DNA from 4 places in the Glutamicibacter sp. 0426 genome. Region 1 is predicted to be linked to each of the others. Evidence: riboswitches for the same ligand, from Rfam matches in the RefSeq annotation. Region 1 holds a riboswitch; each other region holds the start of a gene.
The links. Region 1 has a riboswitch for S-adenosylmethionine ahead of BKX98_RS11470 (methionine ABC transporter ATP-binding protein). Riboswitches for the same ligand answer to the same signal wherever they lie in the genome.
Positions count from the first base shown of each region.

Region 2: it holds a riboswitch for S-adenosylmethionine, as region 1 does, so the genes downstream of both, BKX98_RS16825 (hypothetical protein) here and BKX98_RS11470 (methionine ABC transporter ATP-binding protein) in region 1, are expected to answer to the same signal.
Region 3: it holds a riboswitch for S-adenosylmethionine, as region 1 does, so the genes downstream of both, BKX98_RS09800 (acyl-CoA dehydrogenase family protein) here and BKX98_RS11470 (methionine ABC transporter ATP-binding protein) in region 1, are expected to answer to the same signal.
Region 4: it holds a riboswitch for S-adenosylmethionine, as region 1 does, so the genes downstream of both, BKX98_RS06205 (O-acetylhomoserine aminocarboxypropyltransferase/cysteine synthase family protein) here and BKX98_RS11470 (methionine ABC transporter ATP-binding protein) in region 1, are expected to answer to the same signal.

Region 1 covers NZ_MPBI01000004.1:86,098-89,500, forward strand. Annotated here, with positions in the region: gene BKX98_RS11465 (SDR family oxidoreductase) at 1-562, opposite strand, end outside; SAM riboswitch class I at 873-964, shown strand; gene BKX98_RS11470 (methionine ABC transporter ATP-binding protein) at 1,057-2,076, shown strand; gene BKX98_RS11475 (methionine ABC transporter permease) at 2,073-2,768, shown strand; gene BKX98_RS11480 (MetQ/NlpA family ABC transporter substrate-binding protein) at 2,802-3,403, shown strand, end outside.
Region 2 covers NZ_MPBI01000003.1:117,039-120,441, reverse strand. Annotated here, with positions in the region: gene BKX98_RS17240 (MFS transporter) at 1-137, shown strand, start outside; gene BKX98_RS08885 (MFS transporter) at 137-1,153, shown strand; SAM riboswitch class IV at 1,230-1,342, shown strand; gene BKX98_RS16825 (hypothetical protein) at 1,397-1,975, shown strand; gene BKX98_RS08880 (ABC transporter ATP-binding protein) at 2,236-3,403, shown strand, end outside.
Region 3 covers NZ_MPBI01000003.1:316,059-319,461, reverse strand. Annotated here, with positions in the region: gene BKX98_RS09810 (GntP family permease) at 1-1,110, shown strand, start outside; gene BKX98_RS09805 (SdpI family protein) at 1,218-1,574, opposite strand; SAM riboswitch class I at 1,791-1,881, shown strand; gene BKX98_RS09800 (acyl-CoA dehydrogenase family protein) at 1,930-3,168, shown strand; gene BKX98_RS09795 (acyl-CoA dehydrogenase family protein) at 3,194-3,403, shown strand, end outside.
Region 4 covers NZ_MPBI01000002.1:149,217-152,619, forward strand. Annotated here, with positions in the region: gene BKX98_RS06195 (putative oxygenase MesX) at 1-510, opposite strand, end outside; gene BKX98_RS06200 (LysR family transcriptional regulator) at 632-1,573, shown strand; SAM riboswitch class I at 1,793-1,883, shown strand; gene BKX98_RS06205 (O-acetylhomoserine aminocarboxypropyltransferase/cysteine synthase family protein) at 1,944-3,251, shown strand; gene BKX98_RS06210 (cystathionine gamma-synthase) at 3,248-3,403, shown strand, end outside.

The DNA of each region.
Region 1 (3,403 bases):
CATCGGACAGCAGCACCGCGGCGGCTGCCTCCGCGAAATCGGCCCGGGCGGCAGCGCTGATCTTGCCCTCGCCCGCGGCACCGAGGATTACGCCGCTATTGAGGTAGCCCATGAGCTGGTCGGTGTAGTTCTCGATGTACCAGCCGTTGCGCAGCAGCACGTACCCGATGCCGGATCCGGCCAGCAATCGCTCGGTGGCGATGTGCTCCTCGGCGAGCTCCATGCCGCCGGTCATCGCGTTGGCAATGGACGTGTAGGCGATCAGCGAGACGTCCACCTGCTTGGCGGCGTTGATGATGTTCTCATGCTGGGCAACGCGCTGGCCCACTTCGCTGGAGGAGATCAGCAGCAGCTTGTCGACGCCTTCAAGCGCAGAAACCAGATCTGGCTGGACGTTGTAATCGGCAACGCGGGTTTCCAAGCCCTTGCCTGCCAGCGGGGCCAGCTTTTCCTCCGAACGGCCGATGGCAATCAGCTGCGCGGGATCGGCCCCGCGCTCCAGCAGCGCATCGATGACGAGTCCTCCGAGTTGTCCGGTGGCTCCGGTAATTGCGATCTTCATGGCAGTCCTTTCAAAAGCAGTCGGTGATTCCAACCGTAGGCCGGCATCGAGTATTCCCGATGCCGGGCCGGGCCGCGGCATCAGCGGCCGGCGGTTGCCGGGGAAGGCTCCGGCCGAGCGCAAATCCGCCGGAGCACTTCCGACTTGGAAGGTCATATGAACGGCAATGAGACGAATCATGACGCCGAAGATGATGCCGACGGCCCGCAGTGCCGGATCGGAAATGACGTGATGTCGCAGTGTTGCGCAACTCTTGGCTTGGTCCGGCCAGGAAACGCATGCTGGGAACACCTGGCCTCCAAGGCCGGGCAACCCATCCAGAGCGACCGAGAGACCTGGCTCGTTGACGTCGCAGCAACCACCCGAACCACGGGACGGTGCTACCGCCAGGACCGATGGAGCAGTGGCTGCCACCGGGCCACGCCTGGCTACGAGCCGGCACAGCCTCGGCCCTGGGCAGTCCTTCCCGGTGCAACATCCAAGGAGCACGCAGCATGATCGAGATCAAGGACCTGCACAAGCACTATGACACCGCTCAGGGGCGCATCGAGGTGCTCAAGGGGATCGACCTGTCGGTGCCGGAAGGCTCGATCACCGCAGTAGTCGGCCCTTCCGGGGCAGGCAAATCGACCCTGTCCCATTGCATCTCGCTGCTGGAGAAGCCCAGCAGCGGGCAGATCCTCGTTGACGGCAAGGATCTCGGCGCGCTCTCTGGCAGGGCCTTGCGCGCTGAACGCCGCGCCATCGGCACGATCTTCCAGAACTCGGCCCTGCTGAGCCGGCTGAGCGTCGCCGAGAACGTGGCCCTTCCGCTGCGGAACCTCGGGGTGGTCCACCACGAAATGCAGCAGCGGGTGGCCCAGCTGCTGGACCGGGTCGGGCTGCTGGAGAAGGCGAACGCCTATCCCGGGCAGCTCTCCGGCGGCCAGCGGCAGCGCGTCGGCATCGCCCGGGCCCTGGCCCTGCGGCCACGGCTGCTGCTCTCCGACGAAGCCACCTCGGGCCTGGATCCCGAATCCACGCACCAGGTGCTGGGGCTGCTGGATTCGCTGCGCAGCGATCTGGGCTTGTCCATCATCCTGATCACCCATGAGATGGATGTGGTGCGGCATGTGGCCGACGAGGTCGCCCAGCTGGCCGGCGGGCGCATTGCCGAGCACGGAGCCCTGCATGAGCTGGTGGCCTCCCCAGGCTCGGCGACCGGGGAGAAGCTGCTGCCGCTGCGGGCCGAGGACCTGCCGGCAGGCTTCGACTATGCCGTGACGGTGGCCTACCGCAAAGACCGGGTCGATCCCGGCTGGATCTCCCGGCTGGGCATCGAGCACGGGATCGCGGTGGCCCTGCTTGGCGGTGCCGTCGAGGCGCACCACGAGGGGACCTTGGGCCGCGTGCGCTTGGGCGTGCGGGGCACGAGCCCTCAGGACCTGGTCCGGTTGCTGGACGGGTGGGGCCTGCAGGCCGACCCGGGCAGCCTGGTCCGCAACAATCGCGAACTGGTGGAGGCCAACGCATGAGAATCCCCTTTGAAAGCGCAGCGGTGGGCACCGACACTCCGTGGCAGCAATTGCCCGAGTTGATGCTGCCGGCCTACGGCCAGACCTGGGCCATGGTCGGAATCGTCATGGCCCTGGTCATCAGCCTCGGAGGACTGATGGGCATCGCGCTGTACAACACCGATCGACAGGGGCTCTTCCCGCGGGCGCGCCTGCATGCGGTGCTCAGCTGGATCGCCAACATGGGACGCTCCCTGCCGTTCCTGGTGCTGATGGCAGCGATCATCCCCTTCACCAAATGGGTCACCGGCACCACCATCGGCATTGCCGCGGCTGCCGTGCCCATGACCATTGCCGGCATCCCGTTCTTCGCCCGGCTGGTGCAGAACGCGCTGAACGACCTGCCGAGGCACAACCTGGCCGTAGGGCTGGTGACCGGCGGTTCGGCCGCGCAGATCATCGGCACCACCCAGATCCGCGAGGCGCTGCCGGCCCTGGCCTCGGCCATCACGCTGAACACCATCTCGATGATCGAGTACTCGGCCATCGCCGGGACCATCGGGGCCGGGGGCATCGGCTATCTCGCCGTGACCTACGGCTACCAGCGCTTCGACATGAATGTCATGCTGGCGACCATCGTGGTGCTGATCCTGACCGTGCAAATTGTCCAATTCCTCGGCGACCGCATCGCCCGCGCCCTGGCGCGTCCCTGAACACCATCGACGAACGAACGAACGAGCGAGACCATGACTACACCGCACACCGGGCACGACCACGGCTTCACGCTGCGCAAGAACCGCAATGCCCTTCCCTGGACCATCGCCGCCCTCGCGGCCGTGGCCGCCCTCATCCTCGGCGTGCTGCTGGGCCAGCAGCGCTCCGCCCCTGCCGCCGCCTCGGCCGCCGGAAGCCAGACGAAGTTCACGGTCCACTTCGAACCGGCCATGGCCGGGGAGGAGAAGATCCTGGATTTCGTGGCGCGCCAGATCGCGCCTGACTACGGCATCGAAATCGAGAAGGTCGGGCTGCAGGATCCGATCCAGGCCAACCAGGCGGTGGCCAGCGGCCAATTCGATGCCACCATTTTCGAGCACCAGTGGTACATGGAGCAGTCCGCCGAGGCTGCCGGAGTCGAGCTGGAACCCACGGTGGAGCTCTTCCAGTGGGGTTTCGGGCTCTACTCGAACCATTACGACTCGGTCGAGGACATCCCGCGCGGCGCCTCGCTGCTGCTGCCCAACGATGTGGCCAACCAGGGCCAGGCGCTGTGGCTGCTGCAACGCGAGGGCCTTCTCGGCCTGGACCCTGACATCGAACCGCGCACCGCGAAGATCTCCGATGTCATCGA
Region 2 (3,403 bases), on a different contig from region 1:
CCGCCGCCTGCATCATCCCTGCGACCATGGCCTTGGTGAAGACCTACTACGAGGGGAAGGGCCGCCAGCGGCCCTGTCCTACTGGTCCATCGGCTCCTGGGGCGGTTCCGGGTTCTGCGCACTGTTCGGCGGGCTGATGGCCACCAGCTTCCTGGGCTGGTGTTCGATCTTCTGGACCTCCATCGTGCTCTCGGTGCTGGCGCTCTTCCTGCTCAAGGGCACCCCGGAATCCAAGGCCGAGCAGGATCCGGCAGCCGAGCGCCGCGTCGACTTCACCGGCCTCATCTTCTTCATCGTCATGCTGGTCTCCATCAACGTCTACATTTCCCAGGGTCCGAATATCGGCTGGCTGAGCCTGGGAGGCATCGCGCTCGTGGCGATCTTCGTGGTCACCGGGCTGCTGTTCTTGCAGATCGAGGTGCGCAGCCGCAATCCCTTCGTGAACCTGAAGCTGTTCTCCAACGGCACCTTCACCGGCGCCACGCTGTCCAACTTCCTGCTCAATGGCGCGGCAGGCACGCTGATTGTCTCGCTGGGCCTGGTCCAGGTGGCGGCCGGGATGTCCTCGCTGCAGTCCGGCCTGCTGACCTTGGGCTATCTGGTGGCCATCCTTGCCACGATCCGCGTGGGTGAGAAGCTGCTGCAGCGCTTCGGGCCGAAGAAGCCGATGCTCTGGGGATCGATGATCACCGGTGTGGGCATCCTGATGTGCTCGATGACTTTCCTGTATATCGACCAGTACATCTTGCTCTCCGTGATCGGGTTCACGCTGTTCGGCATCGGCCTGGGCTTCTATGCCACGCCGTCCACCGACGCGGCGCTGTCCAATGTCCCCGACAGCGAGGTGGGTTCCGCGTCCGGCATCTACAAGATGGCCTCGTCACTGGGCAACGCCATCGGCGTGGCCATCTCCGCGGCCCTGTATGTGGCTGGACAGGCCATGGATCCGGCACTGATCCAGTCCTGGGGCCTGTTCATTGGCCGGCAGGACAATGTGGCGTTGCGCTTCGGTGGCGCCATCGGCCTGTTGTTCAACGTGCTGATGGTGGTCATCGCCATCGCGTCGATCATCGTGACTGTGCCTTCCGAAAAGCAGAAGGACAGCGAGAAGACCAAGCACGACGAGGTGGCGCCGCCGCCAATCGGGAACTGATCGAATCGCTTGCTGGGCCGGTGCTGCGCACCGGCCCAAGCCGAACTGTCGGTGGTGCCCAGTACTATCGAACCAAGCTCACAGAATCGCGGCGCTAAGTACCTGGCTAGCCGCGTGGCAACCCTCCTCATCGAGCGGGGTGCCCCAGGGGAAGAGCCGGTCCGGGAAGCCATCCCGGGCAAGTCGATCGGTGGTGCTGATCCTTCAAGATGCTGCGCCGCCTGGACGGAACGCGAGGATGACATGGGCGCCAATCATGAATACACAACAGGGAATCCGCAAGGAACCGACGGCGAGCGGAAGTGGCACAGCGTGCTGCTGGACTATCCTTTCCACGCAGGATCGAGCACCCTCCAGTCAGGGGGATTCCTGGCCTTCGAAGCCGAGAAGCAGCGAGGTGGACTGCTGTGCCTGAATCTTCCCCACATCCACGAATACGTGGCCCGCTGGATTGCCGCCGGATTCACCCCGGAACTGTACTGGGCTGTCAACGCAGGGCTGAAAGCCGCGCTGGACCATGCCCGCCGGCTCTGCAGAAATGTCGGGGACCAAGAACTCCTTGGGCGACGGCTGGAACTGCTCGGGATCACCGCCAAAAACCCGCAGGCTGGCCAGAGATATCTGCGGGTGACCGGCAAGGACCCGATCACTGGCCGAAGCATCATGGAAGAGCGGACGCGCCCTGAGCACATTGTGCAGCTGGTGCCCGAAGCCTGGGCGGAATTCCCGCGGCTGCTGGGCTTCGAACGCCCGTCCGTGGCCCTGTCCAAGTACATCCGAGGGAACTGCGCCAGCGAGGTTCCCGGCAGCGTGCAGGCGTAACTGGGGCTTGGTTTCCGGTGGATGAAAATCCGCCGGAAACCAAGCCGCTTTGCGTTAATTCCATAATCTATGATTAACGCCACCATCCCCGGAATCTTGAGGTTAATCGGGCGTTAATCACTGGTTGGCAAATATCAATCGGAAGGATGATACTAAGTGTCCAAGCGGAGCGCTAGACTGGCAATCGCTCTTCAATCACGCTGCCCTTAATCCGAAGGCCCAGCATGCCGGAGAGCGTGATGCCAGCGAGGATTTTCCACATGCTTCTCAAGCTCATCTTGAAACACTCCAAACCCTATGCCGGGTGGATTGCCGCAGTAGTCATATTGCAGCTGGCCACCACCATGGCTACGCTCTACCTTCCCAGCCTGAACGCCAAGATCATCGATGTCGGCGTGGTCAATGCCGATATCGACTACATCTGGCGCACCGGCGGACTGATGCTGGTGGTGGCCCTGATCCAGGTGGCCACCGCCGTCGCCGCCGTCTACTTCGGCGCCAAGACCTCCATGAGCGTCGGACGCGATGTCCGCCAGGCGGTCTTCGAGAAGGTCGCCACCTTCTCCGCCCAGGACGTCAACAAGTTCGGTGCCGCTACCTTGATCACCCGCGGCACCAATGACGTGCAGCAGATCCAGATGCTCACCCTGATGGCGCTGAACTTCATGATCACCGCGCCGATCATGTCCATCGGCGGCGTGATCATGGCGATCCGCGAAGACCCGGGGCTGTCCTGGCTCGTCTGGGTATCCGTGCCGCTGGTGCTCATTGTCGTCGGCCTGCTGGTCATCAAGCTGATGCCGTTGTTCCGCGACATGCAGACCCGCATCGACGGGATCAACGGCGTGCTGCGCGAGCAGATCACCGGCATCCGCGTGGTGCGCGCCTTCGTGCGCGAAGAGCATGAAACCGAACGCTATGCCGATGCCAACCAGAAGCTGACCGACCTGGGCGTGAAGGTCGGCAACCTGTTCGTGCTGATGTTCCCGGCGATCACCATGATCCTGCACCTGTCCACCGCCGCCGTGCTCTGGTTCGGTGGTCACCGCGTGGACAACGGCGACGTGGAGGTCGGTGCGTTGACCGCGTTCCTGCAGTACCTGCTGCAGATCCTCATGGCAGTCATGATGGGCACTTTCATGGCCATGATGGTCCCGCGCGCCATGGTTTCCGCCGACCGCATTGCCGAGGTGCTGGACAGCGAGCCGAGCATGCTCGACGCCGCCGAAAGGCAGATCGAGCTGCCCACCCCGGGCACCGTGGAATTCAAGAACGTCACCTTCGGATACCCGGGGGCCGAGGCTCCGGTGCTCTCGGACATCTCCTTCACCGCGAAGCCCGGGCAGACCACTGCCATCATCGGGTCCACCGGTGCTGGCAAGACCACCTTGCTGAACCTGATTCCGCGGCTCTACGACGCCACCGAAG
Region 3 (3,403 bases), on a different contig from region 1:
ATGGCAGATGCGCTGATCAAGGTCCTGGGCACGCGGTTCCCCAACCTGACGCTGTCGATCATCGGCTATATCGTTTCCATCCCGGTCTTCTGCGACTCCGGGTACGTGGTGCTCAACTCGCTGCGCAAAGCCATCACCCTGCGCACCGGCGTTTCTGCGCTGGCGACATCCATCGCCCTGATGACCGGCCTGTACGCAACCCACACCATGGTGCCGCCGACTCCGGGTCCGCTGGCCGCAGCGGAAAGCATCGGGGTTGCCGACAACCTGGGCCTGATCATCGCCGTCGGCTTGCCTGTTGCCGCCATCTCTGCGCTGGCAGGTTTGGCCTACGCCAGCCGTTTCAACAAGTCCAAGTGGACCCCGTTGCCCAGCGAGGGCGATGACGACATCTCCGAACTCGACTACGAGCAGCTGCGCGCGAGCTTCGGCAAATTGCCGAGCCCGGCATTGGCATTCATGCCGATCCTGGTTCCGCTGGTACTGATCTGCGCCGCTTCCATTGCGAAGCTGCCTTCGCACCCGTTCGGCGAGGGCATTGCCCTGGAAATCCTTTCCTTCATCGGTACTCCGGTGATCGCCCTGATCTTCGGCTTGATCTCCGCGACCTTCCTGCTCAGCGGCGACAGCAAGCTGGCGGTCTTCAATGAGCAGATGCATGAAGCCGTGCGCACCGCTGCCCCGATCTTGCTGATCACCGGTGCCGGTGCGGGCTTCGGCGCGGTGCTGGCAGCCTCGGATCTGACCACGATCCTTTCGGATTCGCTCAGCGGCCTGGGCTTGGGCCTGGCGGTGCCGTTCCTGATCGCCGCTGCGCTGAAGTCCGCGCAGGGCTCGTCCACTGTGTCCATGGTGACCACCTCTGCGCTGGTCGCGCCGATGCTCGGCTCCTTGGGTCTGGGTTCGGAACTGGGCATGGTGCTCACGGTCTTGGCCGTCGGTGCCGGTGCGATGGTTGTCTCGCACGCCAACGACTCCTACTTCTGGGTCGTGTCGCAGCTCAGCCGCATTCCGGTGATTACCGCATACAAGACCTTGAGCGTGGCGACCGCCATTCAGGGTACCGCCGCCTTCCTGACGGTATTGCTCCTGGGAGCCGTGCTGCTGTAGCAGGACGCTGGCCCAGCAAGCAATGGATCGCACCATCTGCCGATGGCGCGATCCGTTGCTTTAAGGATGTGTCTGAAAGCGGTAGCCGAAGAGCGACGTCCTGCCCGCTAGATGCCTCGCGCGGCCTGGTTCGCTTTGGCAGCCGAGACCATCAGCAACACGATAATGGCCAGATAACCTGCGCCGGTCGTGGCGAAGGCGAAACCGAACTGGCCCAGCACGCAGAGGATCGCTGCACCGGACAACATGGCCCAGCCGGCCCAGGAAGCCGCGGCCACCAGCGGCGCAGCCCGCCGATGCCCTGCCAACCAGGCCTCGTCGCTGGCCAAGGTGTGGCGCGTCCTGATGCCGATGGCCGCATTGCGCGCGAGCTTTCCATCCCGGGCCATGGGTGCGAGGAGCGCTGCCACCAAAGTGATGGCCAGCAACCCGAACATGAAGGAGATGACGCTTGCTGGATCCACGTTCCACCTATCCTGCCTATTCGCCGTGAACAGCCATCCTATTCGGAAGTTGCGCAGTTCCCGAGTTCAAATTTCGTCATGCAAGTGTCATATGAAGGCCGCGCAGCCATCGATCAGGCAAGCAGGTGGCTCGAAGATGACGTATTTTGTCCTGCCGTTCCCTCGCATGACAGTGCCCTTCCGTGACTGCTGCCGGCAGTGGTTGACTCGGAGCACAACCCATCCAGAGCGGCTGAGAGACCTGGCTCCGCGACGCCGCAGCAAGCCTGCATCCCGCAGGTAGTGCTAACGCCAGGATCGATGGAATCGCAGGGACCCTGCGTCCTTCGGAACCTGCAACGCAAGGGAGAAGAAGATGACAGTGCAAGATACCGTACAAGACACCGGACTACGCCGAGTTCCCTACTATGGGAACGCCAGCGAAACCGAGCTGGAGCAGTGGCGCGAAGTTGCCCAGCAGGTGGCAGGCACGCTCGCACAAGACGCCCTGGAACGCGACCGCAAGAACCAGCAGCCATTCGCCGAGGTGCAGCTGCTGCGCGAAGCCGGCTTGCTGAACCTTTTGGTGCCTGCAGAATTCGGCGGAGCAGGAGCCCACTGGGAAACGGCATTCGACGTGGTCCGCATCCTGGCGGCGGCCGATGGATCCATCGCGCAGCTGCTGGCCTACCACTACATCAACCAGTCGGGCATTGCCTTCTATGCTCCGGCGGGGGCGCAAGGCAAGTGGTGGCAACGCACCGTGGAAGGCGGGTGGCTCTGGGGCGATTCGGTGAATCCGGTTGACCCGGATCTGACGCTGAGCGTCGAAGGGGATGGGTACCGGCTGAACGGGGCCAAGCGGTTCTCCACTGGTTCCGGTGTTGGCGAGGTCATCGTCATCAACGCGCTGGTCCAGGGCGGGGAATACGACGGGCAGATTCTCGCCTTCGTGCTGCCCCGCGACATCGAAGGACTGGAAATCGTTGACGACTGGGACTACCTGGGCCAGCGGCTCAGCGCATCCAACTCGCTGAAGTACCACAACGTCAGGCTTGAAGCCGAGGACTTGCTCGGATTCGTCACCGACGAACCGGTGTCCACCTTGCTCACCCCGGGCATCCAGCTGGCTTTCGCCAATTTCTACCTGGGCATTGCCGAAGGAGCGCTGGAGCGTGGCAAGCAGATCCTGCTGGGCCGCAAGAACGCCTGGCTGTTCTCGCAGGCCGACACCTACGCCCAGGATCCGATTTTCCAGCGGATCGTCGGGGAGCTCAAGGCCCGCACCGCCGCGGTGGCGGCGCTGACCGAGAAGCTCGGCCGGAAATTCGATGCCTTGCTGTCGAAGGCCGGAGACGTCACCCAGCCCGAGCGGGCCGCGCTGGCAGTGGAAATTGCCGAAGCCAAGGTGGTTTCCACCGAGGTGGGCGTCGAGGTGGCGAACCGGATCTTCGAGGTGACCGGATCATCCTCGACCGCGAGCTCGGTGGGCCTGGACCTGTATTGGCGCAATGTGCGCACCCACTCGCTGCATGACCCGGTGGACTACAAGAAGATCGAGGTCGGCGCGTACTTCCTGCGCGGAGAATCCCAGCCGCTCTCGCTCTACACCTAGAAATTCCCACGGATTGGACTGAACGATGACTGTACTTGCAACTGGCACTCGGCTTGCAGGGCTCAAAGCCCGTTTTGCCCCGCTCTTCGCGGACATCGCGCAGGGAGCTGCCGAACGCGACCGCACCGGCGAACTGCCCTACCAGGCAGTCGCGGACCTGGCTGCCGCCGGCTTCGGCGCAATCCGGGTTCCGGAATCGCACGGCGGGGCCGGGGCGACCCTGCCTGAGCTCTTC
Region 4 (3,403 bases), on a different contig from region 1:
CAGCTGCTCAAAGCACTCGCGGTAGGCCGCGGAATTCAGGAAATGCTCGAAAAGCCTACCGTGCAGGTCGCCGAAATCCGCTGGAGGCACCGGCTTGCCGTCGGCGTCGATGGATTCGGGCAGCACGACGCTGAAGTCGTAGTCACGCACATAAGAAGAAAAATTATTGCCGATGATGCCGGGGCTGCGCACACCGGTTTTGCGGTCCAGGATGCTGGTGTCCAGCATCTCCAGCAGTGGGAAGTCCTGCGCGCCCTGCTCCGAGTCGAAGTGCACATTGGCGGAGATGATTTCCAGCTCCACCGAGTAGCGCTCGCCGTCGGGATTGTCCCAGTGGGCCAGCGAATTGAAGCGCCGGTTGATCATCGTCAGAGCGTTGCGCAAATTCTGCTGGCAGTGCTCACCGCGGGCCAGATTGGCGAAGTTCGTGGTGAGTCGCGAGTCCGGCGAAGGAGTGTAGTTTTCGTTGAATTCTGTGCTTGAAATGCTGAAGGTCAATGCGTCTGGCATGGCGGCCAATCTGTTGGTCAGCGGCCGGAAGCGGCCGGAAGAACGTCGATGCGTCAATCATGCATGGCATTTTTGATATCAGGTAACTCTGTCTAACTATGGATTCCTATAGACTCAAACTATGGTTCAGGGAACGAGCGGTCTGACACTGCAGCAATTGCGCTACTTCACCACGGTCGCGGCCGAGGGATCCATCTCGGCTGCCGCCGACCTTTTGTACGTCGCCCAGCCGAGCATGTCCGCGGCGATGAAGGAGCTCGAAGCGCGGGTGGGGCGCACGCTGCTCATCCGCTCCGCCCGGGGCATCACGCTCACCAGCGACGGCGCCGAATTCCTCGGCTACGCCCGGCAGGTCCTTGAGCAGGTCGAGCTGCTAGAGCACCGCTATCTCGGCCGTCCCTCGGCTCGCCGGCTGCTGGGTGTCTCCACCCAGCACTACTCCTTCGCGGTGGATGCCTTCGTGCGGATGGTCCAGGCCAGCGGCGCCGACGAGTACGAGTTCTCGCTGCGCGAGACCCGCACCGAGCAGATCATCGAGGATGTGCGCACGCTGCGCAGCGAGATCGGGATCCTCTACCTCAACGACTTCAACCGCAAGGTCATCGAGAAGCTGCTGCGCGAATCCCGGCTGGTATTCCACCCGCTCTTCCGCTCCCAGCCGCACATCTTCGTTGCCCGCAGCAACCCGCTGGCCTCCCGAACCCTGGTGTCTCTCGAAGATCTCGAAGATTTGCCGCGGCTGACCTTCGACCAGGGCGCGAACAACTCCTTCTACTTCGCCGAGGAGATCCTCTCCACCCGCTCCAGCCAGCGTGAAATCCAGGTCTCGGACCGCGCCACGATCTTCAACCTGATGATCGGTCTGGGCGGGTACACCATCTCCACCGGCATCATCAGCGACGAGCTGGATCCCTCCATTGTCTCCATCCCGCTGGCTGTCGAGGAGCGCATCGATGTCGGCTGGATTGACCACGCCGCCATCCCGCTCACCGAGCAGGCCCGGCGCTACCTGGACGAGGTGCGCGCGGTGGTGGCCGGATTCGGAGTCGAAGTCCTGGGCTGAGCGTCATCTCCGGTCATTGAAATTTGGTGCTCTGTCATGCGTGCGGGTGAAAACCCTGGGATTTCAAGGATTCTTGCTTCCTTGGTGCGTCACATAAGGGTTTGCGCCCTTACGTCATCATGACAATTCGGCGACATATGAAGCGCGGCGGCGTTCTGTGAAGCTCAGCGATTCGGGCCGCTTGCCCGGTTCGCGGCCGATGCCCAACCATGGAAGAACAACCCATCAAGAGCGGCCGAGAGATCTGGCTCGACGACGCCGCAGCAACCATCGGGAAACCGAAAGGTGCTACCGCCAGAACCGATGGAGCAGTTCCGGACCCGTGGCTTCGGTGTCCGGTGCACTCCCTCGCAGACAACGAGGAGGAGCAATGAGCCAGGAAACCGACGCGGTGCACGCAGGGTACCGCCCGAGCGGAGAGTTCCGCCCGATGCTGCCGCCGCTGCACAATTCCGCGGCCTACCAATTCGCATCGCACGCCGAAGCGGTGGAGAAGTTCGCGCTGCGACAGGCAGGCTTCACCTACTCGCGCACCGGCAACCCCACCGTGTCCATCCTCGAGCAGCGCGTGGCCGCGCTGGAAGGCGGGGCCCAGGCGGTAGCCACCGCCACCGGCCAGTCCGCGGTGGCGTTGTCCTTGCTGGCGCTGACCCAGGGACCCAGGCACATTGTGGCTTCCTCCTCGCTGTACGGCGGCACCGTGGACCTGTTCACCGACACCTTCGCCGACTTCGGGATCCGCGTCAGCTTTGTCGACCAGGCCGATCCGGCCGCCTGGGCCGCGGCCATCGAGGAGGACACCCGGGCGTTCTTCTTCGAGTCCGTGTCCAACCCGCTGTGCACCGTGGCCGATATCCCGGCCATTGCGGCGATCGCGCACGAGCGCAACATCCCGGTGGTGGTGGACAACACCCTGGCCACCCCGCTGAATGTGCGCCCGCTGGAACTCGGCGCGGACATCGTGGTGCACTCGGCCACCAAGGGGCTGGCCGGGCACGGCTCGGTGCTTGGCGGGGTAGTGGTGGATTCGGGAACCTTCGACTTCTCCGATTCCTCCCGCTGGCCGCAGATCGCCGCGCCGCGGGTGCGGCTGAATGGCACGTCGCTGCTCGAGCGCCACGGGCCGGCGGCCTACGCGATGCTGGTGCGCTCCAAGTTCCTGCACGACCTGGGCCCGGCCCTCGCCCCGGCCAGCGCCCAGGGCATCCTCGCAGGCATCGAGACCCTGCCGGTGCGCGCGGCCCACGTGCAGCGCAGCGTCACCAGGCTGATCGACGCGCTTGCCGAGTATCCGGGCATTGCCGCCATCCACCACCCCGCGCTGCCCGAGCACCCCAGCCACGAGCTGGCCCGGACGCTAGCGCCGAAGGGCACCGGCTGCGTGCTGGCCATCGAGCTGGCCCACCCATCCCTGGTTTCCCCGGTGATCGACGGGCTCAAGCTGATCAGCCTGGCCGCGAATGTGGGCGATACCCGCACCATGGTCGCCCACCCGGCCACCATGACGCACTGCCGGCTCTCCGAAGCGCAGCTGGCAGCCGCCGGGCTGAACACCTCCACCCTGCGCCTGTCGGTGGGCCTGGAAGACCCGGCCGACCTGCTCGCAGATATCACCCAGTCGCTGGATCTCGCGCTGGCCGCGACCACCGCCGACACCAAGGAAGTGAGCTTCGCATGAGCGGCTTCAACACCCAGGCCGTGCACGCCGGCCAGCACAAGGACCCGCACACCGGTGCGGTGATCCCGCCGATCTACCAGACCAGCACCTTCATCCAGGACGGCATCAACGTGCTGCGCGCCGGGCACGAGTACTCGCGCGGCTCCAACCCG